DNA from 4 places in the Actinoplanes sp. CA-252034 genome. Region 1 is predicted to be linked to each of the others. Evidence: riboswitches for the same ligand, from Rfam matches in the RefSeq annotation. Region 1 holds a riboswitch; each other region holds the start of a gene.

The links. A riboswitch is a leader RNA that binds a small molecule or an ion and turns the genes downstream of it on or off. The one in region 1 is predicted to bind cyclic di-AMP.
Region 2: it holds a riboswitch for cyclic di-AMP, as region 1 does, so the genes downstream of both, ACQPZW_RS31345 (C40 family peptidase) here and ACQPZW_RS15685 (NlpC/P60 family protein) in region 1, are expected to answer to the same signal.
Region 3: it holds a riboswitch for cyclic di-AMP, as region 1 does, so the genes downstream of both, ACQPZW_RS37385 (C40 family peptidase) here and ACQPZW_RS15685 (NlpC/P60 family protein) in region 1, are expected to answer to the same signal.
Region 4: it holds a riboswitch for cyclic di-AMP, as region 1 does, so the genes downstream of both, ACQPZW_RS08160 (C40 family peptidase) here and ACQPZW_RS15685 (NlpC/P60 family protein) in region 1, are expected to answer to the same signal.

The regions. Positions count from the first base shown of each region.
Region 1 covers NZ_CP191846.1:3,489,958-3,496,975, forward strand. Annotated here, with positions in the region: gene cydC (thiol reductant ABC exporter subunit CydC) at 1-1,167, opposite strand, end outside; partial or broken gene cydB (cytochrome d ubiquinol oxidase subunit II) at 1,298-2,140, opposite strand; gene ACQPZW_RS15670 (cytochrome ubiquinol oxidase subunit I) at 2,137-3,573, opposite strand; gene ACQPZW_RS15675 (BlaI/MecI/CopY family transcriptional regulator) at 3,647-4,000, shown strand; gene ACQPZW_RS15680 (M56 family metallopeptidase) at 3,997-4,905, shown strand; cyclic di-AMP (ydaO/yuaA leader) riboswitch at 5,029-5,175, shown strand; gene ACQPZW_RS15685 (NlpC/P60 family protein) at 5,192-6,181, shown strand; gene ACQPZW_RS15690 (DivIVA domain-containing protein) at 6,271-6,918, opposite strand.
Region 2 covers NZ_CP191846.1:6,777,315-6,784,332, reverse strand. Annotated here, with positions in the region: gene ACQPZW_RS31375 (anthrone oxygenase family protein) at 1-446, opposite strand, end outside; gene ACQPZW_RS31370 (nuclear transport factor 2 family protein) at 443-811, opposite strand; gene ACQPZW_RS31365 (TetR/AcrR family transcriptional regulator) at 883-1,488, shown strand; gene ACQPZW_RS31360 (heavy-metal-associated domain-containing protein) at 1,964-2,170, shown strand; gene ACQPZW_RS31355 (hypothetical protein) at 2,173-3,138, shown strand; partial or broken gene ACQPZW_RS31350 (heavy metal translocating P-type ATPase) at 3,151-5,412, shown strand; gene ACQPZW_RS31345 (C40 family peptidase) at 5,501-6,073, opposite strand; cyclic di-AMP (ydaO/yuaA leader) riboswitch at 6,080-6,206, opposite strand; gene ACQPZW_RS31340 (flagellar M-ring protein FliF C-terminal domain-containing protein) at 6,661-7,018, shown strand, end outside.
Region 3 covers NZ_CP191846.1:8,237,974-8,244,991, forward strand. Annotated here, with positions in the region: gene ACQPZW_RS37375 (FG-GAP-like repeat-containing protein) at 153-1,715, shown strand; gene ACQPZW_RS37380 (metal-sensitive transcriptional regulator) at 1,828-2,127, shown strand; cyclic di-AMP (ydaO/yuaA leader) riboswitch at 2,455-2,630, shown strand; gene ACQPZW_RS37385 (C40 family peptidase) at 2,700-3,254, shown strand; gene ACQPZW_RS37390 (PadR family transcriptional regulator) at 3,352-3,678, shown strand; gene ACQPZW_RS37395 (DUF1048 domain-containing protein) at 3,675-4,031, shown strand; gene ACQPZW_RS37400 (DUF1048 domain-containing protein) at 4,033-4,368, shown strand; gene ACQPZW_RS37405 (response regulator) at 4,314-4,961, opposite strand; gene ACQPZW_RS37410 (sensor histidine kinase) at 5,003-6,199, opposite strand; gene ACQPZW_RS37415 (ABC transporter ATP-binding protein) at 6,311-7,018, shown strand, end outside.
Region 4 covers NZ_CP191846.1:1,750,715-1,757,732, forward strand. Annotated here, with positions in the region: gene ACQPZW_RS08150 (type 1 glutamine amidotransferase) at 1-487, opposite strand, end outside; gene ACQPZW_RS08155 (MurT ligase domain-containing protein) at 477-1,697, opposite strand; cyclic di-AMP (ydaO/yuaA leader) riboswitch at 2,093-2,267, shown strand; gene ACQPZW_RS08160 (C40 family peptidase) at 2,274-3,089, shown strand; gene mraZ (division/cell wall cluster transcriptional repressor MraZ) at 3,595-4,026, shown strand; gene rsmH (16S rRNA (cytosine(1402)-N(4))-methyltransferase RsmH) at 4,254-5,345, shown strand; gene ACQPZW_RS08175 (hypothetical protein) at 5,552-5,986, shown strand; gene ACQPZW_RS08180 (penicillin-binding transpeptidase domain-containing protein) at 5,993-7,018, shown strand, end outside.

The DNA of each region.
Region 1 (7,018 bases):
GACGTGTGACGGGAACGGGCCGACGGTGGGGGAGTCGGCGGACAGGATCTCGTCGACGTCGGCTATCACGGCTTCCGCGTCGGTGGAGGCGTGGTAGCGGGCGGCCATCTCGCGGAGCGGGCGGTAGGCCTCGGGGGCGAGGAGGATGACCAGCAGGGCGGGGCCGAGCTCCATCGAGCCGGCCGCCACCCGGAGGCCGGTCTGGACGGCGATCAGGCCGACCGCCAGGGTGCCGACCAGGTCGAGCGCGGTCGACGACAGGAACGCGACCCGCAGCACCCGCATGGTGGCCGCGCGATGCCGGTCGGTCAGGTCGGCTATCACGTCGATCTGGCGGTCGGCTCGGCCGTACATCTTGAGGGTGGGAAGGCCTCGCACGACGTCGAGGAAGTGGCCCGCCAACCGCGAGTCCGCCGCCCAGCGCTGTTCGGCGCGGGCCTTCGTCGCCCAGCCGATCAGTGCGCCGAGCAGCGGGAGGAGCGGGATCGTGAGCAGGGCGACGACCGCGGAGGCCGGGTCGACGACCGCCATGATGACGACGACCAGTGGGGGGAGCACGACGCCGAGGAGGAGCGCCGGCAGATATCCGGAGAACCACGGGCGCAACGCGTCCAGGCCGGTGCCGAGGACCGCGGTCAGCCGCCCGGAGCCGTGCGCGGCCACCCACGCGGGGCCGCGGCGCACCACCCGGTCCAGGAGGGACCGCCGTAGCTCGTCGGTGACGCGCGCGGCGGTTCGCTGGGCGACCACCTGTTCGGCCCAGGCGAGCGCGCCGCGCACGGTGAACGCGATCGCCAGGAGCACGATCGCCCATCCGGTGGTTGCGGGGAGCAGGTCGTCCAGGGCCTGCGCCGGGGTCCCCGCCAGCACGCCCGCCGAGCCGGTGGTGAGCGCGGTGACGATGCCGCAGAGCGCCACCGCGATGGCGATCGTGGCCAGCGCCTGACCGACTCCGATCACCGCGAGCAGGATGATCCCGCTCCGGCTGGCGCGGGCGTGCCGCAGCAGCCGCGGATCGACCGGCCCCCGCGAAGCCCGCCGGCCAGCCACTCCCGCCGGACCGCCGACCGCCGTGCCGCCGACCGCCGCGGGTACGGCCGACGGGTGCGCCGACGGGTTGACGGGCGGCGCGGAGACTGCCGGGCGCGGCGGTGGGCCGGCGGTCACGAGGCGACCCGTTCGCTGGCCACGCGACGGCGGAAGACCCAGTACGACCAGGCCTGATAGATGAGCACCCCGGCAGGATGAGCACTCCCGCGACGGTGATCAGGCGCAGCGCCTCGGGTCCGGCGGCGGCGCCTTCCCTGGTCAGCGACCATGCCGGATCGAGGGTGCTGCGCAGGACCACGTCACCGTGGGCGGTGAAGACGGCGACGACCGTGGCGGCGACCGCGGCCGCGACGGCGGCGAACGACAGTCCTTCGCGGGTACGCCGTGCGAGCAGCCCGGCAGCGAACACGACTGCCGCGGCGGCCAGGGGGAGGCGGTTGCCCGTACCGATGCCGATGAGGAGAAGCGTGACCGCCCCGGCCGTTCCGGTGTGGCGGGCGACGTCGCGGGCCCGCCGCCGGACCGGCCCGGTGGTGCGCAGCGCGAGGAACGTGGCGCCGAGCAGGATCGCGGCGAGGAGTGCGGCCAGCGCGCCGAGACCGGCGGCGGGGGTGAGCAGCGGGCTCAGGCTGCGGCCGAGCCCGGCCCCGGTGACCTCGCCGTCGGCGCCGAGGGCGAGGCCGTCGACGAGGATGCCGAGGACCGCGCCCCAGAGCAGCACGATGCCGCCGGACGAGGCGGCCAGGAGCAGGTCGGCCCGGCGCCGCCAGGACGGCGAGTCGTGTTTGCCGCGGAACTCCAGGGCCACCCCGCGGACGGCGAGGAGCAGCAGGATCGCGACCATCGGCAGGTAGAGGGCGGACATCAGGGCGGCGTACCAGTCGGGGAAGGCGGCGAACGTGACGCCGACGGCGGCGACCAGCCACACCTCGTTGCCGTCCCAGAACGGGCCGATGGTGCGCAGGGCGGCGCCGCGTTCGTGCTCGTCGCGGCCGAGGAACGTGAGGATCCCGACGCCGAAGTCGAAGCCTTCGAGGACGAAGTAGAGGACCCAGGCGAGGACGAGCACCGCGAACCAGAACGTGATCATGAAAGTGCGCTCCTAGTAGGCGGGGGCCGGTTCCGGAGCGTCCGCGGGGGCGCCTCGACGACGAGCGGCTTGCGGGACAGATGCACGACCAGGCGGCACCAGGCGACCGCGAGCAGGCCGTAGACCAGCGTGAACCCGGCCAGGGACGCGATCACCTCGACGGCGGTGAGGCCGGGGGAGATGCCGTCGGCGACCTTGGAGATGCCGAATGCCAGCCACGGCTGCCGGGCGGTCTCGGTGAACACCCAGCCGAACGTGTTGGCGGCGGCCGGCAGCAGCGGCGCGAGCAGCACGAAGCGGCGCAGCCAGCCGGGCGTTCCCCGCCCGGGCTGCAGAGACTCCGGCAGGAACGGCACGCGGCGGGTCCTGCCCCGGAAAACCCAGGAGGACCAGAGGTGGTACGCCCCCAGCGCCATCCCGAGCACGCCGGCCCCGATCATGAACCGGAACGTCCAGAACGCGACCGGGATCATCGGCACGTAGCTGCCCGGTCCGTACTGGGCGGTGTAGAGAGCCTGCAGATCGTCGATGCCCTGCACGGTCCCGTCGAACGACCCGGTGCCGAGGAAGGACAGCAGTCCCGGGATCTCGATGCTGAAGAACGGCCGGTCGTGTCCCAGCTCGCCGATCGCGAAGACCGAGAACGGCGCCGACGTGGTCGTCTCGTAGAGCGCCTCGGCGGCCGCCATCTTCATCGGCTGCACGGCCGTCATCACCTTGCCGAGGTGGTCGCCGCTGATCGCGGTCACCGCCCCGCCGATCAGCAGCATCCAGGCCCCGGCCCGCGACAGCGTCCGGAACGCGGCGTGGGAGGAGACCCGCCAGATCCCGATCGCCATCAGGAGCCCGCCACCGGCCATCGCCGCCCCACCCATCGTGTGCGGGAAGGCGGCCAGCACCACCTCGTTGGTCAGCAGCTCGGTGAAGCTCGTCAGGTGCGCCCGTCCGGTGACCGGGTCGAGTGCGTAGGCGACCGGGTTCTGCATGAACGAGTTGGCGGCCAGGATGATGTACGCCGACAGCAGCGTCCCCACCGCGACCACGACGATCGTGGCGGTGTGCAGCATGCGGGGCAGCCGGTCCCACCCGAAATACCACAGCGCCAGGAACGTGGCCTCGAGGAAGAACGCGAGCATCCCCTCGATGGCGAGCGTCGGCCCGAACACGTCGCCGTAGAACCGGGCGAACGCGCTCCACCCGAGCCCGAACTGGAACTCCTGGACCAGCCCGGTGACGACGCCGACCGCGAACGTGACGATCAGCAGCTTGCCGGTGAACTTCGTGAGGTGCAGGTACTTCTCCTTCGACGTCCGGATCCAGGCGATCTGGAATCCGGCGGCAGCCGAGGCGAGCGAGATCGACACCGGCACGAAGAGGTAGTGGTAGATCGTCACGACCGCGAACTGCAGCCGGGTCAGGTCGAGCACGTCCATGGGAGCCCCTCTACGACGATTCGTAGTAGATACTACGACGCGTAGTACGACACGGTGAAGTAGAGTGGGTCACATGGCGAGGAACGACCTCGAGCGCGAGGTCATGACGAAGTTGTGGGACGCGGGCGAGCCGCTCACCGTCCGGCAGATGCACGAGCGGCTGAGCGCGGAGCGCGATCTGGCGTATACGACGGTTATGACCGTTCTCGATCGGCTCGCCAAGAAGGGCCTCGTCACCCAGCAGCGCGCCGACCGCGCGTACAAGTACGCGCCGGCGCAGACCCGCGAGGAGATGACCGCCGGGGTGATGCTCGACGCGCTCAGCGCCACCCCCGACATGGACGCCGCGCTGGCCTACTTCGTCGGGCAGCTGCCGCCCGAAGCACTGAGGGCGGCGATCGAGAAGGCCCGTAACATCGAGCGGTGACCGCCCTCCTGCTCGGCGCCCTCGGGCTGACGCTCTCCCTGCTGGCGCCGCGGCTGCTGGCGAGCGCCCGGTGGACCGACCGCGCCCCGGTCGCGGGTGTCCTGCTCTGGCAGTCACAGACGCTCACCGCCGTACTCTGCGCGCTCGGTGTGGTCCTCGCCGCGCCCGAGGAGGTCGCCCGGGCCGCCGGGGCCCGCCATCCCGAGACCGTCGCCGCGCTGCTCTTCTCCCTGGCCGTGGCCGCGACCATCGTGATCCGGCTGATCGTGTCGCTGATCCGGGTGAGCTCCCGGGCCCGGGCCCGCCGCGCCCGGCACCGGATGCTCGTCGACCTGCTCGACCGGGTCGAGCGCCACGAGGACCTGGGTGGCGACGAGGTCCGAGTGCTCGACGGGCCGCTGCCGTTGGCCTACTGCGTGCCCGGTCGCGAGCCACGGGTCGTGCTCAGTGACGGTGTGCTGCGGACGCTCGACCGCGAGCAGGTCGACGCGGTGCTCGCCCACGAGCGTGCCCACCTGCGGCACAGGCACGAGCTGGTGATGGAGTCGTTCACCGCGTTCTACCGGGCGGTGCCGGGCCCGCTCCGGTCGAAGGCGCCGCTGGACGCCGTACATCTGCTGCTGGAGATGGTGGCCGACGACGCCGCCCGCCGCCGGACCGGCTCGGCCCCTCTGCGTGCCGCGCTCGCCCGGCTGATCGACGCCGTCCCTCTCGCGGAGGAGGTGACCGCCGACCCGGAGGGTGAATCCCGGCGCCGCCGCCTGACCCGTCTGGACGGTCCCGAACGGAGCTCCGCGGTCCTCACCGCGGTCGGGGTGACCGCCGCCGCCGGCCTTCTGGTGCTACCCACCGTGATCGTGGTCGTCCCCTGGTTGGCGCGGGCTCTGCGCAGCTGGCCGTTTTAGACACTGTGCGTATCGGTGACGGTGCGTACAGTTCGGCTGGCTGTGCGACCTTCATTTGCCGTCTTGATCCGAGTACGGTGGTCCCCGGTCCAGCCAGCCCCCCATCGGCCACCCGGCCGATCTGACGGACCACCGCCTAATCGTGTCCGGCCGAACAGCCGGGGGCGAGCCGGGGAACCGAGCACCTGGGGTGAAGCCGCGGCGACGCGGCCGGGCAGACTTCCCGCCCGAACCCGTCAGCTAACCCGGTCGGCGGCTGAACGGGAAGAAAGGACAACGCACCAGCGTGAAACGGATTGGCGCGCGTCGCGCCGGCCTCATGCGCACCCTGCTGTGCGCGGTGGCCGCGACCGGAATCCTGGTCACGGGTCCGACCGTCGCTCATGCCGAGCCCACCCCCGCGCAGATCGAGAAACAGATCGACGAGGAGTGGAACCAGCTCGAGCCGGTCATCGAGGACTACAACGGCACCCACACCAAGCTGGTCAAGCTGCGTAAGCAGCAGACGGAGCTGGCGAAGACGCTGGCCCCGCTGCAGAAGCAGGTGGACGCCGCGATGGTGGAGGTGCGGGGTCTCGCCGTCGACGCGTACATGCAGGGCTCACCGAGCCTGGTGAACGCGATGGTCCTGACCGGTTCGCCGACGGGCATGGTGGACAAGCTCACGCTTCTCGACCAGCTCGCCGTCAACCGGAAGGCGTCGATCGTGGAGGTCGCCAGACTCCGCGACAAGTACGCCGCCGACAAGGCCAAGGTCGACCAGCTCGAGGCGGAGATCGCGGTCCGCGACACCGATCTCGGGACGAAGAAGGTCGCCATCGAGAAGGAGATCACGAAGCTCCAGAAGCTCCGGATCACGGCCTACGGCAAGGCGAACGCCGACGACGGTGAGCTGCGCACCGGCCCGTGCCCGGTCGACTACACGAACGACAAGGGCGGCCGTGCCGCTCAGCGGGCGTGTGACCTGATCGGCAAGCCCTACGTCTTCGGCTCGGACGGCCCGAACAGCTACGACTGCTCGGGTCTGACGCAGGCGGCGTGGGCGTCGGTCGGCGTGCATCTCGAGCACTACACGAAGGATCAGTGGGGCTCCACCAAGGCGGTGAGCCGGAGCGATCTGAAGCCGGGTGACCTGGTCTTCTATTACTCCGACGTGCACCATGTCTCCATCTACATCGGTGGCGGCAAGGTGGTCCACGCGCCGAGCACCGGCGACCACGTGCGAATGGCGACCATCGACCGAGGTCCCATCGCCGGCTATCGCCGCCCGGCTTAGCGAACCCCCGCGGAAGGGTCGCCGTCTCCTCGACGGCGGCCCTTTCTCACTTCGTACGGTCGACGTGACCGCCCCTCCTCCGGCGCTGATCAGGCCGGTGGCAGGGCGGGCGTGCCACCCTCCAGGTCCTGCAGCTGACGGACGACGTGCTCGCCCAGCGCGGACCGGTAGTCCTGGGCCAGTTCGTCGAGCCGCTCGATCTCGGCGACCATCGCGGCCCGGTCACGGGCCACCTCGTCGAGAGCCTCGGCATGCTGCCGGCGCGCGTCGGCCTCGATCGAGTCGGCCGTCCGGACCGCGTCCCCGGTCAGCTGATCGGCCTGGGCCCGTGCGCTGACCAGCAGGTCGTCCGACTCGCGCTGGGCGTCGCGGACGTGCTCGTCGGCCGTCCGGTGAGCCATCCGCAGCACCCGGTCGTCGATCACGGCGCCCGGCCGGGGCTGGACCGCGGAACGGACCTCGTCGTGCGCCCGCTCCAACTGGACCTGCATCTCCCGGGCGTCGTGCTCGGCCCGGGCCAGCCCCTCGCGCATGAACTGCAGGTGAGCGGCCAGCTCGGCCACCTCGGCGGTCATCGTCTCCTCGGCCGCGCCGTTGGAGACCTCACGCAATCGGGCGGTCAACGCCCCGTTCTCGTCGAGCAGGCGCAGCATCTCCTGGCCGGCTTCCTCCAGGAGGGCATTGACCTCCTCCTCGTCGTAGCCGCGCTTGCCGATCGGCGGCTTCTTGAAATCCACGTTATGAATATCTGCGGGAGTGATCGGCATCCTTACCTCGCTTCCCGGCGTCCCTGACGACAGCTCAACGCCCGGGGAACCGGTTTCGGCACGGCGGCAC
Region 2 (7,018 bases), 3.3 Mb from region 1:
TGGGTAACCACCAGCAGCACGACGAAGGCGGCGAGCGCCGCGACGGTCCGGACGTCGTGCCAGGCCTCCCAGCGGGCGAGCCGGTCCGCGTAATCGGCAGGCAGGCCGGTCGCCGCCCAGGTGCGGATCTCGCCGTTGATGGGCACATTGCCGAACCGGGTGACCAGCAGTGCGGTCAGCGCGAGCAGTCCGGCCCCGGCGGCGCCCCAGCGGGCCCGGCCGCGCAGCACCACCGCCCAGACGGCCGAGGACACGATGGTCAGGCCCATGACTGCCTGCATGAAGATGCCGTTCATGTCCATCAGCGCGATCCGGTAGGTCAGGTGCACGTCGATCGGTACGGCGTTGAAGGTCGGCACCACGCAGACCCGGGCGTAGCCGAACGCCCCGGCCAGCAGCCCTGCGCAGAGCAGTGCGACGCCGCCGGCGAGCCGGGCCCGCCTCACCGGTCACCCTCGACGGTCCGGGTGAGCTGGTCGAGCCGCAGCATCCGGCCGTCGTCGGCGACCCGGCCGATCACGTGGATGTCGGTGGCCACCACCGCGCCGCTACGCAACTGTGCGGTGAGCGTGTAGCGGGCGGCCACCTGGTCGCCCCGCGTGAGCGCCTGATGGATGTCGACGTCGACGGCCACGGCGTTGCGGCGCACCGGCCGGATGTGCGCGACGATCCGGTCCCGGTCGAGCGTCAGACCGTCGTTGTGCAGGGTGAACCCCGGGGTGTGGTATCGGTCGAAGACCACGGCCGGTTCCTCGTCTCCGAAGGCCGCCTCCCGGGGGTATCGGGCGAGGTAGTCGGTGAAACTGAGCATCGGCTCCTCCAGTAGACCGGTATAACTCTGACATCCTGTCCAACATACGTGGGCAGGTTAACCTTGACAACGTGTCAGAACTACCGAGACCTCCGCGCCGTCGGCTCCGGGCCGACGCCGAGCGCAGCCGGACCGCCATCATCGACGCGGCGATCATCCTGCTGGGCCGCCGCGCCGACGCGAGCATGGAGGAGATCGCGGCCGCCGCGGGCGTCGCACGCCAGACGGTGTACGCCCACTACCCGTCCCGGGACGCACTGCTCGTCGGGGTCGTCGACCGGATCACGAGGGAGACGGTCGCCGCGCTGGACGCGATCGACCCGGCGACCGGGACCGCTGCCTCGGCCCTGACCCGGTGGCTGACCGTGAGCTGGGAGGTGATCGAGCGATACCCGCTGCTGCTCACCGTTGCGCTGCCGGCCGGCGATCCGGCCGACGAGCACGACCGGCACCTGCCGATCATGCAAAGGCTGGCGGAGATCCTGGCGCATGGCCGCCGGACCGGCGAGTTCACCACCGGGCAGCCGGAGGGCTGGCTGCCCGCGGCCACGATCAGTCTGGGCCACGCCGCCGGCCAGGAGGTCGCCGCCGGCCGGATGACCACGGCCGCGGCCGCAGCGGCCTATCGCGACAGTGTCCAGCGACTCGCGGCGGCTCCAGTGGTGACTATTCAGTAAATCTGCGCCTAGGGTCGGGTCACGTACCCAAGCGCTGGTCCCGCAGAAAGCGACAGCTTCACCCAGGCGGTGCCAGCCCGGTGCCAACTACAGCCGCACGGTGCCAACTTCGTCCGGTTGGGACAGCCGCTACCACTAGCGCCCGCCGTCGGCGCCAAGTGCCTCAGCGCGTCCGACCAATGACAGAAACCCCGCCGGCTTCAGCGACAACAACCTGTCGCTCAACGGCCGTGAAGGCTGACAACGCGGGCACGGCCGTACACCGCGCCAACAGTGATGGAGCGGATCGGCGCACCGCACCGGTCAGCCACCCTGCAGGCGGGAATCGCCATAACCGGTGAACGTGACGGCAATCGCGCGGAAGGCGTGCAGCGCATCACCAGGCAGGCCCCTTGATACCCTAGGGGGGTATGGGTATGGTTGGTTTGTGGGCGGCGACGTCCCGCCGCTCACGTCCAACGGCAAGGAGATCGTGATGGCTACCCAGACCTACACCGTGACCGGCATGACCTGCTCGCACTGCGTCAACTCCGTCAGCGCCGAAGTCGGCAAGGTTTCCGGAGTCACCGACGTCCAGGTCGACCTCGCCTCCGGCACGGTCACCATTACCAGTGACCAGCCCGTCGACGAGACCGCGGTCGCCGCGGCCGTTGACGAGGCCGGCTACGAACTCGCGAGGTAGTCATGAACACCGCCATCAAGCTGGGCGGCTTCGGGATCGGGCTGGCGGCCGTGTTCACGGCCGCCCTGGGCCTCGGCAGCCTCTTCCCGGCAGCCACACCCGCCACCCCGGCCGCGCACGGCGGCCACGCCAGCACACCACCCGAGCAGAACACCCCGACAGCAGTGCTGCCGGCCGGCCTGCAGATCAGCCAGGACGGCTACCGGCTCACCCCACTCAGCGGCAGCCTGCCGGTCGGTACGCCGCAGCCGTTCCGGTTCCAGATCACCGGACCGGACAACCGGCCGGTCACCGCCTACACGACCACCCACGACAAGGACCTGCACCTGATCGTGGTCCGCCGTGACCTATCCGGGTTCCAGCACGTGCACCCCGAGCTCGGCAGCGACGGCATTTGGTCCATCCCGCTGGCGGTGCCCGCGGCCGGGCAGTACCGGGTCTTCGCTGACTTCAAGCCCTCCGGCCACGACGGCCTCACCCTCGGCGCCGACGTGCCCGCCGCTGGCGACTACCGGCCCACCCCGCTTCCCGCGGCCGCTCGGACCACGACGGTCGACGGCTACACGGTCATCCTGACCGGCGACCTCACGCCCGGCGCCTCATCCAAGGTGACCCTGTCGGTCAGCAAGGACGGCAAGCCGGTCACCGACCTGCAGCCGTACCTCGGCGCGTACGGCCACCTGGTCGCGCTGCGCGACGGTGACCTTGCCTACCTGCACGTGCACCCCGACGGTGAACCCGGCGACGGCCGCACCACGGCCGGCCCCGACGTCGGCTTCCACGCCGAAGTGCCCTCCACCGGCGCCTACCGGCTGTACCTGGACTTCCAACACGACGGAAAGGTCCGCACCGCTGAGTTCACCGCCGTTGCCGGATCCGTCACCGGTGTACCGAGCCCTGCGCCGCCGACCGCCTCTGCCGCGCCGAGCCCGTCCGGGCACGGCGCCGACGGCCACACCCACGACTAGGAGGAGAGCGTCATGGCAACCGTCGCCGGGCCGCTGCCCGTGGCCCCGAACCAGATCGAGCTGGCGATCGGCGGCATGACCTGCGCCTCCTGTGCCGCGCGGATCGAGAAGAAACTCAACCGCATGGACGGCGTGGTCGCGACCGTCAACTACGCCACCGAGAAGGCCAGCGTCGCCTACCCCGACGGTATCAGCGCCGAGGATCTGATCGCCACCGTCGAGAAGACCGGCTACACCGCGAAGCTTCCGCCGCCACCGCAACAGCCCGGTGACGACCCGGCCGAACACGCACAGCCGGTCGACGAACTGCGCGCGTTGCGGACCCGGCTGTTCACGGCGATCGCGTTCAGCGTGCCGGTGGTACTGCTGGCGATGGTGCCGGCCTGGCAGTTCACCTACTGGCAGTGGCTGTCGCTGACCCTGGCCGCGCCGGTCGTCGTCTGGGGCGGGTGGCCGTTCCACAAGGCGGCCTGGACCAACCTGCGCCACGGCGCCGCCACCATGGACACGCTCATCTCCATGGGCACGATCGCGGCGTTCGGCTGGTCGCTGTGGGCGCTGTTCTTCGGCACCGCCGGAGTCCCCGGCATGACGCACCCGTTCAGCCTCGACATCGGCACCACCGACGGCGCGGGCGCCATCTACCTGGAAGCCGCCGCCGGCGTCACCACCTTCATCCTCGCCGGCCGCTACTTCGAGGCCCGCTCCAAGCGCCGTGCCGGCGCCGCCATGCGAGCCCTGCTGGAACTCGGCGCCAAGGACGTCGCGGTGCTACGCGACGGCATCGAACGGCGCATTCCGGTCACCGACCTGGCGGTGGGGGACCGGTTCGTGGTGCGGCCGGGCGAGAAGATCGCCACCGACGGTGTCATCGAGGACGGCACCTCGGCCGTGGACGCGAGCATGCTGACCGGCGAGTCCGTACCGGTCGAGGTCGGCCCCGGCGATCCGGTGGTCGGCGCGACCGTCAACGCCGGCGGCCGGCTGGTCGTGCGTGCTACCCGGATCGGTGCCGACACGCAGCTCGCGCAGATGGCGAAACTGGTCGAGCAGGCCCAGACCGGCAAGGCCGCCGTCCAGCGGCTCGCCGACCGGATCTCCGGCGTGTTCGTGCCGATCGTGATCGGCCTCGCCGTCGCCACGCTCGGCTGGTGGGTGGGCACCGGCTCCGGCTGGACAGCCGCGTTCACCGCCGCCGTCGCCGTACTGATCATCGCCTGCCCCTGCGCGCTCGGCCTGGCCACCCCAACGGCACTGCTGGTCGGCACCGGGCGCGGCGCGCAGCTCGGCATCCTGATCAAAGGCCCCGAAGTCCTCGAGTCGACCCGGACCGTGGACACCGTCGTGCTGGACAAGACCGGCACCGTCACCACCGGCCGGATGAGCCTGGTCGACGTCGTTCCCGCCGACGGCGTCGACCGCGAGCGGCTGCTGCGCCTGGCCGGGGCGGTCGAGGCCGCCTCCGAGCACCCGATCGCCCAGGCAATCGCCGCCGCAGCAGCTGACAGCGCGCCGCTGCCGCAGGTGACCGGATTCGCCAACACCGAAGGCCTCGGTGTCACCGGCACCGTCGACGGCCACACCGTGCACGTCGGCCGCCCGGTACTGCTGCGCCAGGCCGGTCTGATGGTGCCCGCCGACGTCGAGCAGGCCGTCGATGCCGCTCACGCGGCGGGGCAGACCGCCGTGGTCGCGGGCTGGGACGGTCAGGCCCGTGGTGTGCTGGCCGTCGCCGACACCGTCAAGGCGACCAGCCGGGCCGCTGTCGCCCAGCTGCGGGCGCTGGGTCTGTCGCCGGTGCTGCTCACCGGCGACAACGAGACCGTCGCCCGGGCCGTGGCCGGACAGGTCGGCATCGACGAGGTGATCGCCGAAGTCCTGCCGGCCGGCAAGGTCGACGTCGTCAAGCGGCTGCAGGAACAGGGCAAGGTCGTGGCGATGGTCGGTGACGGCGTCAACGACGCCGCCGCCCTGGCCCAGGCCGACCTCGGGCTGGCCATGGGCACCGGCACCGACGCCGCGATCGAGGCCTCCGACCTGACCCTGGTCCGCGGCGACCTGATGGCCGCCGCCGACGCGATCCGCCTGTCCCGGCGCACCCTGCGCATCATCAAGAGCAACCTGTTCTGGGCCTTCGCCTACAACGTCGCCGCCCTGCCCCTGGCCGCGGCCGGGCTGCTCAACCCGATGATCGCCGGCGCGGCGATGGCGTTCAGCTCGGTGTTCGTCGTCGCCAACAGCCTGCGGCTGCGCCGCTTCACCAGCATCACGAAGGACAGTGCCGCCTGCACCTCCGCCAAGGACGGGTGCAGGCGGCACTGTGTTATGCCCGGAGGAGTGCGCGGTCGGTTGGGGAGCCGACTCAGACCAGGCGCCGGACCACGTAGTTTTTGCTCCAGATTTTCTGCTTGGTGACCGTCTTGCCGGTTCGCGGCGCGGCCCACATCTTGCCGCCACCGGCGTAGATGCCGGCGTGCGTGCCCTTCGTCCCCGTACGGATGACGATCAGGTCACCCGCGCGGGCCTTGGACTTCGCGACGGCCTTACCGTACCGCTGCTGCAGGTGGGCCTTGTGCGGCAGCTTCTTGCCCGCGGCCTTCTTGTAGACGTACATCGTGTAGCCGGAGCAGTCGAACCGCTTGGGGCCGGACGCGCCGAACTTGTACTTCTTGCCCTTGTGCTTCGCCGCTTCGGTCATGACCCGGTTCGCGGCCGCCTTGGACTTGGCGGCCTGGGACGCCGCCGCCTTGACGGTGATGCCGGTCTGGCTGAACGCCACGCTGGTCTGCGAGGACACCTGTGTGGTGGCGACCGTCGCGGCGGAGGCGGACTGTGGTGTGCCGAGCCCGCCGGTCAGAAGACCGAGACCCACGGACAGGGCGAGAGCGCCGACTTCCAGGGTACGGGCGGGCCGGCTCAGGGTGCTTACGCGCACGGTGAAGGAATCCCTCCGGCACGCCTGCGAGGTTAGCTGTCGGATTCGGGCGCGAAGGTTGCCCGGCCGCACGCTGGCGGCTTCACCCCAAGGTCCTCATGTCCCGGTCGCCGCGGTGCGGCGTGCCGGTCGAAGACCGCTCGTGGTTCCCCCGTCCCTGCCCCCGAATGCCTCATGACTCGTCATGCGGGTTGTGCCGCCGGACCGGGGCAGGGCTCGGCGTGGTCCAGGTCGGCACGACCGGCGAGCCTGTGCTCGCCGCCCCTCCTTGATAGCCCAGTCGGCGCCGATCCCAGCTCCCGGAGGTAATCACACTCAGTGACTGGCGTGCCGAGACGTGTCCGATTGGAAGACCGATGCGAGGTTTGTCGACACGGGCTGCTCATGCATGGTGAACCGAGAGTGGTTTTGATCTGTGAAAGGGAACACTCGATCTCGTACGTGGTAGCTGGGGGTGGCACCGGCAGTGTTCCCCGGTTCGTCGCGTCCGACGCGACTGCCGGTCGGTTCATTGTGGCCGACCGTCCGACGCTCGTCGCCCGAACCGATGGCCATCCCTGAAGCAGGGGTCACGGTGTGAATGCCCGATGGTGTCCGTTGCGGCGACGACCGCACCCAAGACGGTCGGTGCGCCGATGCAACCGAGCCGCAACCACCGGACCTTTCAACCAGCCGTGCCGTCGAGCGATGAGGCAGACCCCATCAACCGCATCGCCCGACCACGAAGTCTCACCCATCACGGCGGTCGATCGGCGTTCAAAAACTGTGAGAGGCAGGCTGTGAGAAATCGCTCCGTCCCGTCTGCCCTGGGCACGGGCACGTCGCCCCGCGGCGGGCGTGCCGGGAGGCTGATCGTCGCGCTCGTGGCGCTGACCCTGGCCGGAGGCGCGAGTTTCGGCGCCGCGCCCGCATACGCGGCCACCATGGCGCAGCGACAGGCGACCG
Region 3 (7,018 bases), 4.7 Mb from region 1:
ACGCGACCGATTGCGTTCATTCGCTGTTTGCCTTTCCACGTGCCCTCCCTCGGTGTGCCCTTTTTCATTTGTGCGCCCGGCGCGGAGCTTCACGGTTCGGATCTGGAATGCGCTTCTCTCCGGGCTGGGCGTCATCCGCATGGAGGAGAGCCTTGCTCAAGAAACGTGCCCTGTCGGTGCTCACCGTGGGCGCCGCGGTAGTCGTCACGCCGTTGGCCGCGGTGCCGGCGCTGGCGGCCACCGCGACGACGGCCAGCGCCTACGGATTCGTCACCAAGATCGAGATCGGCGTTCCGGGTGCGGCCGGTGCCCGCGCCTGCAGCGGGGCGCTGGTCCGCCCGGACTGGGTCGTCACCTCCGCCGCCTGTTTCGCTCAGAACGGTGTGCCGATCGCCGACGGCGCGCCCCCGGCGGCGACCTCGGTCACCGTGGGCCGTGCGGACCTGTCCGCCACCACCGGTGAGGTGCTGGCCGCCACTCGGGTGGTGTCGCACCCCGACCGGGACGTGGCCCTGGTCCGGCTGGTCCGGGCGTCGACCACCGGAACGGTCGTCGAGCTCGGCGCCACCGTGCCGGCCGCCGGGGAGGCGCTGCGCCTGGCGGGGTACGGGCGTACCCGTACCGAATGGGTGCCCCGTCTCCAGCACGCCGGTGACTTCACCGTCGAGTCGGCGCCGGCCACCGCCTCGGTTCAGCTGGTCAACCTGCCGGACACCACGGTGTGCAAGGGTGACGCGGGCGGTCCGATCTTCCGGGAGACCGCCGGGCGCGCGGTGCTCGCCGCCGTCACGAGCGGCGGTGGGCAGCAGGGCTGCCTCGGCGCGCCGAGCGACGCACCGGCCGGGGCGACCGGCACCCGGGTCGACGACATCGCCGACTGGGTGGGCACGGTGACGAAGCCGGTGGTGGTCCTGCCCGCGCACCGTGGCGACGTGCACGCCGGTAGCGGCCGCTGGGCGGACTTCGACGGCGACGGCAAGGACGACTACCTGGTCATCCAGGACAGCGGCTCGGTCGACGCGTACCTCAACCGGGGCGCCGGCTCCGCCGGCTGGCTGTCGCTGGGTCAGGTCGCGAGGGGCGTCACGGACCGCGCCAAGGTCCGCTTCGCCGACTTCGACGGCGACAACAAGGACGACTACATCGTCATCCAGGACAGCGGCGCGATCGACGTCTACCTCAACCGGGGCGGCGACCAGGCGGGCGGCTGGCTGCTGCGCAGCAAGGTGGCGACGGGTGTCACCAGCGACCGCACCAAGGTCCGCTTCGCCGACTTCGACGGCGACGGCAAGGACGACTACCAGATCGTCCAGGACAACGGCGCGGTCGAGGTCTACCTCAACCGCGGCGGTGACGGCACCGGCGGCTGGGTGGTGCGCGGCAAGGTGGCGTCCGGTCTCTCCACCGACCGTACGAAGGTCCGGTTCCACGACTTCGACGGCGACCGCAAGGACGACTACCTGCTCTTCGACGACAACGGTGGAGTGATCGTCTACTTCAACCGCGGTGGCGACGGCGCGGGTGGGTGGGTGAACCGCGGCAAGATCGCGTCCGGTCTGACCACGGACCGCACCAAGGTCCGCTTCCAGGACTTCGACGGCGACCGCAAGGACGACTACGTGCTCCTCGACGACGTGAGCGGGGATCCCGCCGCCGTCTACCTCAACCGTGGTGGCGACGGCGCCGGCGGCTGGGAAGTCGTTCCGCGCAGCTGAACGACCGCACCCGAGCGACCGATCCGTGGCCGCCGTCCCCTTTCACGGGACGGCGGCCACGGCCGGTTCGCGACGCCGTCGGCTGATACGGGTACGGGGTATCTTGCACGGCATGAGTGAGGCGAAACCGGCCGGGCCGCACGGGTATTCGGCGGACAAACAGGCGCTGATGGCGCGGCTGAAGCGGGTCGAGGGCCAGATCCGTGGACTGCAGCGGATGGTCGACGAGGACACGTACTGCATCGACATCCTGACCCAGATCTCGGCTGCCAAGAGCGCCCTGCACGCGGTGGCGATCGGTCTGCTCGAGGATCACCTGCGGCACTGTGTGGTGCACGCCGCGTCCGAGGGTGACGTGGACGCGAAGGTCAAAGAGGCCAGCGCGGCGATCGCCCGTCTCGTCAAGTCCTGACGGCCGGTCGGCCGCCCGGGCGTGGCGGACCGGCTGACCGGGGCCTGGGCCGGTCGGGGCGGCTCGGCGGATTTCGCGGTGTTCCGATTCACAGGCCGGACCCCTCCCCGGGCCGCCTCTGGTGAACGCAGCGTGCCGACGAACCTCGCAGGCTCGTCGGCAACCGGACATCGGCCGGCGCTTCAACTACTCAGCGTGAGCATTTCGGGCGGGTGGCGGTGTCCGGCGCCTCGGCTATCAAGGAGGAGCGGCGGGCATCTGCTCGCCGGTCGTGTCGATCCGGACCACGCCGAGCCCTGCCCCGGTCCGGCGACACGAGCCCGCATGACGAGTCATGAGGCAATCGGGGGCAGGGACGGGGGAACCACACATCGGTTCCCGGCCGGCACACCGTTCGCGGTGGCCCGGCCGCGGGACCTCGGGGTGAAGCCGCATCTCGCGGCCGGGCAATCCTTCGCGCCCGAACCCGACAGCTAACCTCGCAGGCGTGCCGGAGGGATTCCTTCACCGTGCGCGTTCGCTCCTCGAGCCGGCACACCCGTTTCCTGGGAGCCGGTACCATCGCCCTGTCCGTGAGCCTCGGTCTGGTCACCGGCGGGCTGGGCACACCGCAAGCCGTCTCCGCCGCCCCACGGGGCGTCACCGCCTCACCGACCGTCACCGCGTTACGGGGCGTCACCGCCTCACCGACCTTCACCGCCTCACCGGGCGCCGCCGTCGGCAATCCGGCGCCGGCCGGCACGGCCGTCGCCATCACCGCCGTCACGGCACAGCCGGTGGGCGCCCGGGTCGTGGCCGAGGCGGCCCGGCACAAGGGCAAGCGCTACCTCTACGGCGCCACCGGCCCGGCCCGGTTCGACTGCTCCGGTTTCACGATGTACGTCTACCGGAAGACGACCGGCCGAAAGCTGCCGCACAAGGCGAATCTGCAGCAGAGGTACGGCAAGGCCGTCAGCAGGGCCGCGGCCCGCCCCGGCGACCTGATCATCATTCGCAAGGGCTCGCGCGGCACGCACGCCGGCATCTACGCCGGTGACGGCACGATGTGGTCGGCGCCGCGAACCGGCAAGACGGTCACCAGGCAGAAGATCTGGAGCCGGAACTACGTGGTACGCCGCCTGGCCTGAGGCTCCACTATTCGGTACTACCGGGTACCGCTATGCGGTGTTACCGTATAGCGGTACCCGGTGTCACGAGGTACCGGGGATTCGCGGAGGAGCCGCCATGGAGGACCTGACGGAGATGCTCAAGGGCACGCTCGAGGGTTGCGTGCTGCAGATCATCGACAGCGAGGAGACGTACGGCTACGCGATCACCCGCCGGCTCAACGACCTCGGCTTCACCGACGTCATCGACGGAACCGTCTACACCATCCTGTTGCGTCTGGAGCGCAACGGCCTGGTCCAGGTGACGAAACGCCCGTCCGAGGTCGGCCCGCCCCGCAAGTTCTACACCCTCAACGACGCCGGTCGCGGGGAGCTCGCGACGTTCTGGGCGAAATGGGAGTACGTCTCGGCACGCATCGACAGGCTCAAGGAGGGCGGACGATGAACTTCTGGGAGACCATCACCGGCAGCGACCTCACCCGGCAGTGGCGGGCGTTCGAGACCCGCGCCCAGGCGCTGCCCGAGGACTATCGCGAGGCCTGGGCACAGATCAACGCCGGGCTGTCCCCCTATCCCGACTTCAGCGGCCGCAACCTGATACCGATCGTCGACGCCGCCCTGAGCCTGCTCGAGGAGTCCTCGGCGGACGGTCAGAGCGTCCACGAGGTGCTCGGCGACGACATCGCGGGCTTCTGCACGGCGCTGGCCGGCGGCAAGGGCGCCCGGAGCTATCGCGACAGGTGGCGCGAGCAGCTCAACCGGACCGTCGCCCGCAAACTGGACCGGCTGGGAGCCTGACATGAGCATCCACGACATCATCCAGGGCAAGAAGCAGTGGCGGGCGCACGTGGCTCGGGTCAAGGCGCTGCCGCCGGACTACCGGATCGTCTACCGGGAGATGCAGAAATACCTGTTCAAGGTGGGGCCGGTCGACCTCGCCGACGGGACCCTGCTGACCGGGATCGTGGACTTCTTCGAGGAGGGCGCCGCGGCGGGCAAGGGCGTCCGGCAGCTCATCGGCGCCGACGTCGCCGCCTTCTGCGACGACCTCATCGGGGACAGCCGCACCTTCGCCGACGTCTACCAGGACTCGGTCTCCCCGGCACCGCGGACGGTCACCAGACCCGACTCGTAGGCGGTGATCACCAGCTGGGCGCGATCACGGGCTGCCAGCTTGTGCAGCAGACGCCCGATGTGCGTCTTCACGGTGCCGACACCGAGATGGAGGTGCTCGGCGATCTCGGTGTTGGACAGGCCGGCGGCGATCAGGGACAGCACCTCACGCTCGCGGTCCGTGATGGCGTCGAGGCCGCGCAGCGTACCCGACGCGGGTTTGTCCCGGCCGTTGAAGGCGTCGATCAGTTTGCGGGTGGCCCGCGGCGCGAGCAGTGCCTCGCCCGCGGCCACCAGCCGGACACCGTTGAGCAGCTCGGTCGCGGTGGCGTCCTTGACGAGGAAGCCGCTGGCCCCGGCCCGGAGCGCACCGTACACGTACTCGTCGAGATCGAACGTGGTGAGGATGAGCACCCGGACCGAGGCGGTCTCCGGTGCGGCGCAGATCTGCCGGGTCGCCTCGATGCCGTCCATCTCCGGCATCCGCACGTCCATCAGGACCACGTCCGGCCGCAGCTCGCGAGCCAGGCGGACGGCCCCGGCGCCGGTGCCGGCCTCACCGACCGTGAGGAAACCGGGCGACGCGTCGAGCAGCGCCCGGAAGCTCTCCCGCATCAGCGGATGGTCGTCGGCGAGCAGCACCCTGATGTCCGGCGTCACGCGGTCTCCTCGGCTGGCGTGTACGGGATGACGGCGGCCACCCGGAACCCACCCTCGGGGCGGGCGCCGGTGGACAGCCGGCCGCCGTACATCGAAACACGCTCGCGCATGCCGATCAGCCCCTGTCCCCCGCGCCGGCGGCGGGACGGCTGCCGGCCCCGCCCGTCGTCGGTCACCTCGATGTGGACCTCCCCGCCCGCGGCCCGCACCGTGACACGGCACCGGCTCGCACCCGCGTGCTTGATCACATTGGTCAGCGACTCCTGGACGATGCGGTAGACGGTCAGCCCGACCGCGGGTGGCAGCCGCCCGGCGCCGTCGTCCTCCAGGTCGATGTGCAGCTCGGCGGAGCGCAGCCGCCCGACGAGCTCGGGCAGGTCGGCGGCGCCCGGCGCGGGTGTGAGCTCGGCGGCCGGGTCGTCGTCGGCGCGCATCACGTCGAGCAGCCGCCGGATCTCGGCGAGCGCCGACCGGCTGGTCTTCTCGATCGTCTGCAGCGCGGCCCGCGTCTCGGCCGGCCGCTCCTCGGCCAGGTGGTTGGCGATGGTCGCCTTCACCGTGATCAGGCTCAGGCTGTGCCCGACGATGTCGTGCAGCTCCCGGGCGATACGCAGCCGCTCATCGGCGACCGCGTCGCGGGCCAGACGGCGGGCGGCCTCGGCCTGCAGCGCGCGCCGCCAGCGGATCAGCCGGCCGGCCGTCCAGGCGGCGGCGATGACGACGACCGTGATGCCGGTCTCGACCTGCCACCACAGTGGCGCCTCGCTCTGCGGCGCGGTGGCCGGCGTGACCCCGGTGCGCAGATAGAGCCACGGAATGGTGACACCGGGCGCGACCAGGCCGGCGAGCAGCAGGAACGCCGCGGGCACCCGGCCGGTCGCGGCGGCAGCGCTGTACAGCGCGATCGCGACCGGCACCCAGGACAGGAAGATGACGCCGAAACCGACGACCCCGGCGGCGGTGGCGAGCGCGGCCACGGCGGCCACGACCGCGAACACCGGCAACGGCCACCGGCGGCGCACCACGAGAGGCACGGCCACGGCCGCGGCGGCCGGCCACACGAGCGCGGCGGGGCCGGTGAAAGCGGGGCCCGGCGGGTCGAGGGTCGCGACGACGATCTGGTACGCCAGGACCACGGCGACCGCCGCATCGACGAGCGTGCCCCGTACCCCGAATCCGTAGGCCCTTGTCACGCGCCCACGCTATCCGGGTGATCCGGCCGGGCGCGTCTGACCCAGGTCATACCTCGCGTTCCGACTCCGGTCAGACTCGCCGGCCCCCGTCCCGCCGACACCATTTGACGCATGATCGAGCTACGAGAGCTGACCAAGCGATATGGACCGACCACCGCGGTCGACCGGCTGTCCTTCGAGGTCCGCCCGGGGGCGGTGACCGGCTTCCTCGGGCCCAACGGGGCGGGCAAGTCCACCACGATGCGCATGATGCTCGGCCTGCACCGGCCCACGTCCGGCGAGGCGCTGATCAACGGGCGCCGGTACGACCGGATCCGCCACCCGCTGCACGAGGTCGGCGCGGTCCTCGACGCCGACGCCGCCCACCCCGGCCGCAGCGCCGTCACCCACCTGGCCTGCCTGGCCCGCAGCAACGGCATCGGCAAGGCGCGGGTGACCGCGGTCCTCGACCAGGTCGGGCTGGGGAGCGTGGCGAACAAGCGGGTCGGCGGGTTCTCCCTCGGCATGCGCCAGCGGCTCGGCATCGCCGGGGCCCTGCTCGGCGACCCGGCCGTGGTGCTGCTCGACGAGCCGGTCAACGGCCTCGACGCCGCCGGGATCCGGTGGATCCGGTCCACGCTGCGGTCGCTGGCCGCGGAGGGCCGCACGGTGCTGCTGTCCAGCCATCTGATGAGCGAGATGGCGGTCACCGTCGACCGGGTGCTGATCATCGGCAGGGGCCGGCTGCTCGAGGACACGTCGGTGCGGTCGATGCGACAGCGATTCGAGCAGGACGTTCTGGTACGCACTCCGCGTCCCGCCGAGCTCACCGCCGCTCTG
Region 4 (7,018 bases), 1.7 Mb from region 1:
GCGCGGCGTGGGCGCCCAGATGCGTACGCCCACCGTGGTTCTCGAAGCCGGTGAGCGGCGGCAGGCCGAGCCGTGGGTCGATGTCACCGCGGAGCTCGCCGACCGCCCGGGTCTCGCCCCGGTCGGAGGTGATGTCCAGCAGTCCCAGCCCGGCGCACTTGGCCCCCTTGGCGTAGAACGAGTGACCGAGCAGCTGGTAACCGGCGCAGATGGAGAGGATCGCGGCGCCCTGGGCGACGGCCTGGTGCAGGCCCTGGTCGGCGATGAGGCGCTGGGCGGCCAGAGCCTGCGGGCCGTCCTCGCCGCCGCCGATCAGGTAGATGTCGGCGGTGTGCGGCATCCGCTGGTCGGAGCGGACCTCGTAGGTCTCGGCCGGGATGCCGCGCTCGGCGGCGCGCCGGGCGAGGATCAGCATGTTGCCGCGGTCGCCATAGGTCGAGAGCAGATCGGGGTAGATCCACACGATCCGAAGGGCTTCAGTTGACACGGTCCAACTCCGCTCGGATGTCCTGGAACGCCGTGTAGTTGGCGATCACTTCGAGGCGGCCGGGCGGCACCGACCGCAGCGCCTCGTCGAATGTCTGTACGTGCCGGAACTGCACCTGGTTCACCTGGAGGCGCACGGCCAGGTCGTACGCCCGGTCGCCGGTGATCAGCACGGGCCGGTCGCGCAGCGGGGAGAAGTCGACGTCGTAGAGCCACGACGTGTCGAGCCCGTCGGGGTCGCGCGCGTTGATCGAGAGCAGCGTCGGTGCCTGGTCGGCCATGTCGAAGGCCTCCAGCCAGCTCGCCGGGTTCTTCGCGAGGAGCAGCCGGATGTTGCGGCCGTCCCGGTCGACCTGGGCGTAGCGGCCGGCGATCGACGCGACCCGGGAGAGCCGGGGGAGCGCCTCGATCGGCCGGACCCCGAACTCGGCGGCCACGGCCAGGGCGGTCGCCGCGTTGCCGATGTTGACCTTGCCGGGCAGTTGCAGCTTGACCAGGTGCCAGTCACCTCGCGGGTCGATCACGCCCTCGTCCTCGACGACCCACTGCGGGCGTGGGCGGCGCAGCGGGCAGCCGGTGCACCACCAGTCACCCTGCTGGCGCTCGATCGGGTGGCCGCTCTCCGGGCAGACGAACGAGTCGTCGAGCCATCGCTGGCCGGCGCTGAACCAGGTGATCTGCTGGCTGCCGGACGCGGCCCACACCACCATCGGGTCGTCGGAGTTGGCGACCACCCGGATCTCGGGGTGGCCGGCGAGGGCCGTCTTCCACAACTGCGCCATCATCGCCACCTCCTTCGCCCGGTCGAGCTGGTCGCGGGAGAGGTTGAGCAGCGCCACGACCTTGGGCTTGGTCTGGTCGATGACCTGCGCCAGGTAGTGCTCGTCGACCTCGAGGACCGCGAACGGGGTGTGCCCCTCCTTGGCCAGCGCCGAGGTGTGGCCGGTCGGCATGTTGGCGCCGAACGAGTTGGTGGCGACCCGGCCGAGGACACCGACCGCGGCCGCGGTCAGGCGGGTCGTCGTGGTCTTGCCGTTGGTCCCGGAGACCAGCGCGACGGCACGGCCGACCGCGAGGTGGGTCAGCAGGTCAGGATCGATCTTGAGGCCGATCCAGCCGCCGATCACCGAACCGTCGCCGCGGCCCGCGGCCCTGGAGAGCGCCGCCGCGGTCTTCGACACGGAGGTCGCGACCTTGGCGATGAGAGGCATTCCGTCCGTCACGCCAGCGAGGGTACCGGACTCGAACGTTACGACGCGTTGCCAGACCGTCAAGATCACGATGTGGCCGGTGTTTTCCCCGGTCCGGGCTTTTCGGACGTGTGGCCCGTTAGTGACGGGACTATTTGTGTGTTCTGTTTCACCCGTAACCTTCAACGCAGCGTATCTGCCCCATTACCTTCGGTGGGAGCAATTGTCTCGTGGAGGTAACAAACTGGACACCGACAGATGTGCCAATCACGGAGCGTGACATTCCTCCCGCTGACGATCATGGCCGGACTCGGGTACCAAAGATTCGCCGGACGCATTCCGCTCGCCGGCCGCACCGGATCGGTTCACGCCGAGCCCTGCCCCGGGCCGGACCGGTGCGACACCGCAGTTGAGCCACACAGACAAGGCATTCGGGGCAGGGACGGGGGACCCAATACCGGTCCGTCCGGCGCCGCGGAGGCTCTCCGTGGCTCGCCGGGAGGACCTTGGGGTGAAGCCGCCCACCCGCGGCCGGGCAACCTTCCCGCCCGAACCCGACAGCTAACCTCGCAGGCGTGCCGGAGGGATCTCTTCACCGTGCACGAACACAGTTCGAGCCGGCGCCGCCGCGCGTCCATCGGCACCGGAACCGTCGCACTGTCCCTGGGTCTCTGCCTCTGTGCCGGGCAGTTGATCGCCGCGTCACCCGCGGCGGCCGCCACGACCCCCGCCGTCACCCCGGTCGCCGCCGCTGCGGTGGCACCGAAGGTCACACCCTCGATGTGGTCGGCGGCGAGCACCCGCAGCCTCAAGTGGGGCTCCACCCTCAAGGTCACCGCCAAGGTGATCGACCCCAACACCAAGCAGGTCGCCAAGGGCACCGTGCGGCTCCAGGGCTACAGCAACGGCGCGTGGCGCACCTGGGACACGGAGACCGTCAAGAACGGCGTGGTCTCGCTCACCGCCAAGCCGACCAGCACCGTCTGGGTCCGGACCGTCTTCACCGGGACCGGCTACAACCAGAAGGTCACCAGCAAGGTCAAGGTGACGGTCAAGGCCAGCGGTGCCAAGGTGCTGGCGGAGGCCAAGAAGCACAAGGGCGCGCTGTACAAGTACGGGGCGTCCGGCCCCAAGCGCTTCGACTGCTCGGGCTTCACCAAGTACGTCTACAAGAAGGCGGCCGGTAAGAGCCTGCCTCACAAGGCGAACACGCAGCAGAAGTACGGCAAGTCCGTCGCGAAGGGCAAGAAGCAGGTCGGTGACCTGATCATCTTCCGCAACGGGTCGTACGGCTACCACGCGGGCATCTACGCCGGCAACGGCTACGTCTACGACTCACCCCACACCGGTGCCCGGGTCGGCAAGCACAAGATCTGGAACAAGAACTACGTGGTGCGCCGCCTGGTCGCCTGACCGGTTGCACGGCGGCAGTAAGAAGTGTCGTCTGACCGGTTTGCACAGCGGCAGTAGTAAGTAAGGAATAGCAGCGACGCCCGTGGGGCGTGACCTGAGTCGGGTCACGTCCCACGGGCGTCTCTTGTGTTCGGGCGATGTGGATTCCACTGTGAGCGCCCACTTTCCTCCCCCGGGGTGCCCCACTTCCCTCCACGGGGGACCGGAATCGGGCTTCTGCCGGCATATCGGCGGGCGGTTTCGGCCCTCGCAGGCTCCATGTCGGAAACCAGACCTTGTTGATCATGGTCACGCCCTCCACTCCACCCCACCGCCTGTGAACTGGGATTACGTCCGTGAGAACGGCTCGTGAGGGTTTGCTTTTGGGTTGCAGGTGGAGGGAAGTGGAGTAGAGTGGGGCGCAGTGGCAGGGCGGAGGAGCGACGCCGGACCTGCCGGCCCGAGTTGACAGGCGATCCGCTCCCTCCGCGATGGAGCGGCCGCCACGGCAAAGGGGTGGGGGCCGATGTTCCTCGGCACGCACACCCCCCGCCTGGACGAGAAGGGCCGGCTGATCCTCCCGGCGAAGTTCCGTGACGGGTTGGCGGGAGGTGTCGTGATCACGAAAGGGCAGGAGCGCTGTCTGTACGTGTTCCCGATGCCGGAGTTCCAGCGCATCGCCGGTCAGCTGCGCGAGGCACCGGTCACCAACAAGGCGGCCCGGGCGTACAGCCGGGTCTTCTTCGCGAGTGCCCATGACGAGGTTCCCGACAAGCAGGGCAGGGTGACGATTCCTGCCCATTTGCGGGAGTATGCCAGTCTTGGTCGCGATCTCGTGGTGATCGGTGCGAGCACCCGGGTCGAGATCTGGGACAAGCAGTCCTGGGATGAGTACCTCTCGGCGAGCGAGGAAGAGTTCGCCGACATCGAGGAGGGGGTGCTGCCCGGCGGACTGTAGGCGTGGCACTCGGACGGCCGGCTGGTTCGGCCCGGACGCCACTGCCGCCGTACTGCGAGATCTCCAGCCGCTCCCGCTCCTGGCGCCTCTTCCCCGGCGCCAGGCGCGTGTCCGGAGCCGGTTCGCCGGCGCGGGACATGAGCGGATGGGGATCTGGCGGTATGGACGGGCGACCGGGCCGAGCGGCAACGGGACAACGAACGAGTGGGACGCGAGCGGGCACGGCAATGGGGGTCGACATGGGGGAGCCGCGAGGCACGCACGTGCCGGTGTTGCTCGAGCGCTGTCTCGAGCTGCTCGATCCCGCCCTCACGTTGCCGGGCGCTGTTCACGTCGACTTCACGCTCGGTCTGGGCGGGCACGCCGAGGCGGTCCTCGAGCGGTATCCGGAGGTGGTCCTGGTCGGACTCGACCGGGACACCGAGGCCCTGGCGCATGCCCGGCACCGGCTGATCCGTTTCGGTGACCGCGTGCACCTGGTCCACGCCGTCTACGACGAGCTGCCACGGGTTCTCGACGAGCTGGGGATCCCGGCGATCCACAGTGGGCTCTTCGACCTCGGGGTCTCCTCGTTGCAGCTGGACGAGGCGGATCGCGGTTTCGCGTATGCGCAGGACGCGCCCTTGGACATGCGGATGGACCAGTCCCGCGGGATGACCGCGGAGGAGGTCGTCAACACGTACGAGCCGGGTGATCTTGTTCGCGTTTTGCGGCAGTACGGCGAGGAGAAGTTCGCGCCGCGGATCGTCTCGTCGCTCGTGCGGGAGCGGGCGAAGTCACGGATCACCTCCACGGCGCGGTTGGCCGAGCTGGTGAAGGACGCCATTCCGGCCGCCGCGCGGCGAACGGGTGGAAATCCCGCAAAAAGGACATTTCAGGCACTACGCATTGAGGTGAACAGGGAGTTGGAGGCGCTCGAGGGAGCGGTTCCGGCGGCTTTGGACGCGTTGGCGCCACGTGGGCGCCTTGTGGTGATGAGTTATCAATCGTTGGAGGACAGGATCGTCAAGCGCGAGCTCGCCGCGAGGTCGCGCAGCACCGGGCCGGTCGACCTTCCGGTCGAGCTCCCGGGCACCGGTCCGAGCCTGAGGCTGCTGACCCGCGGGTCGGAGCTGCCCAGCGAGGCTGAGGTGGCGGCGAACCCGAGGGCGGCCTCGGTGAAACTGCGCGCGGTGGAGCGGATCGACGAGCAGGAGCAGGCGAGCAGGTTCGAGAAGGCGTTCGGCGCCGGCCGCGAGCGGCCCCGAATGTCTACAACGCGTGGGGGACGAGGGCGGATACGCCCGGGGGCGAATGTAGAGGGGGAGGGACGAGCATGAGCGAGCGATCCGAAGCGCCGCGGTCGGGGGGCCGATCGGCGCAGCCGCGCACCACGCGCCGGAGCAGCCGCGATGCCGAGACCACGAGGGGCGGCGCTCGGGGGACGCGCCGTTCCGAACCGGCCGACACGCGCCGGTCAGGGATCCGGAGCCGGGGGGCTCAGGATGCGGCACCGGTCGATGGCGCGACCGCGCTGTCGATCGAGGTGACGGGGGATCCGGCGCCGATCCCGGGTCGTCTGCGCCTCTGGGTGGCGCCGCCGATCCCGGTCCGGGCGCCGCGCGCCGCCTTCGCCACGGCGATCATCGCCGTGGTGCTGGTCGGTGTGGTCGGCATCCTGCTGATCAACACGGCGACCGTGGAGCAGTCGTTCCGGCTGGACGCGCTCCGCAACGAGAAGACCACGCTGGACCAGCGGCAGCACGACCTGCAGCGGCAGATCGTCGATGCGTCCGGTCCGGGCAAGCTGCACGCCGCCGCGAAGCGACTGGGCCTGGTCCAGGCCGAGAAGCCGGCGGTCGTCTGGCTGCCGAACGGCGAGATCGTCGGGATGCCGGTGCCCGGCAAGGGCCCGACGGCGCCGACCACCGACGACGGGCTGCGCGAGGACCTCACGCCGTCCGCCGCGGCCGGGCGGTAGGCCCGCATGTCGCCGCGAGCCGACGACGAGACACCGCGCCGGGGCACTTCGCCCCGGCGCGGTTCGTCGCGTGACCTGCCGGGCGAGGAGCCCGAGGAGACCCCACGCGACAACCGGCGCGGCCGCTCCAGCATCGGGGAGGCACGTGCCTACACCCCGCGCGGGCGGACCGTGGCCGAGCGCGGCCGGACGCCCCGTGAGAGCGGCCGCAACGCCGACCCCTTCCGGCCGGCGCTGCAGGTCCTCGACGGCGGCGAGGGTGGCCAGCGGAGCCGGGCGCGCGGCCGCACCACCGAGCCGCCGCCCCAGCGCGAGCAGCCCAAGCCCCGGGAGCAGGCCAAGCCCCGGGAGCAGGCCAAGCCCCGGGAGCAGCTCAAGCCCCGGGCGAAGGCGCGGGAGCAGGAGAAGCCGCGGGAAAGGGTCCGGACGCGCGAGCCGGAGCGGCCCCGGAAGAAGGCGCCGGAGCGCCGGAGGCCGGTCCCGGCGGAGCCGCCGAAGCTCGCCAGCAGCACCCGGCGGCTGCGGCTCGGCACCGTCCTGGCGCTCTCGCTCTTCGTCACCATCGGCGTGCGCCTGGTGGTGCTGCAGGTCGCCACCTCCCCGGCGGAGGCGGCCAGCCTGCTGGAGCTGCGCGAGAACAGGCTGAGCAGCGTCAAGCTGCCGGCGCCGCGCGGCAGCATCCTGGACCGCAACGGCAACGTCCTGGCGCACAGCGTGGAGGCGCGGTACGTCTACGCCGACCCGGAGAACGCGGGCCTGCGAAGGAGCATCCCCGCCACGGCCGCGAAGCTGGCGCCCCTGCTGGGTGTCCCGCAGTCCGAGCTGGCCGCGAACATGCAGCGCAAGCAGGTGCTCGGGCAGTGGACGAAGTTCCGCTACCTGGACCGCGGCGTGGACCTGGGGGTCGCCGAGCAGATCGACGCCCTGAACCTGGACGGTATCTACACGCACCCCGACGAGCGGCGTGACGTGCCCGGTGGTGACCTCGCGTCCAACCTGATCGGGTTCACCGGCGAGGAGGGGCGCGGCCTG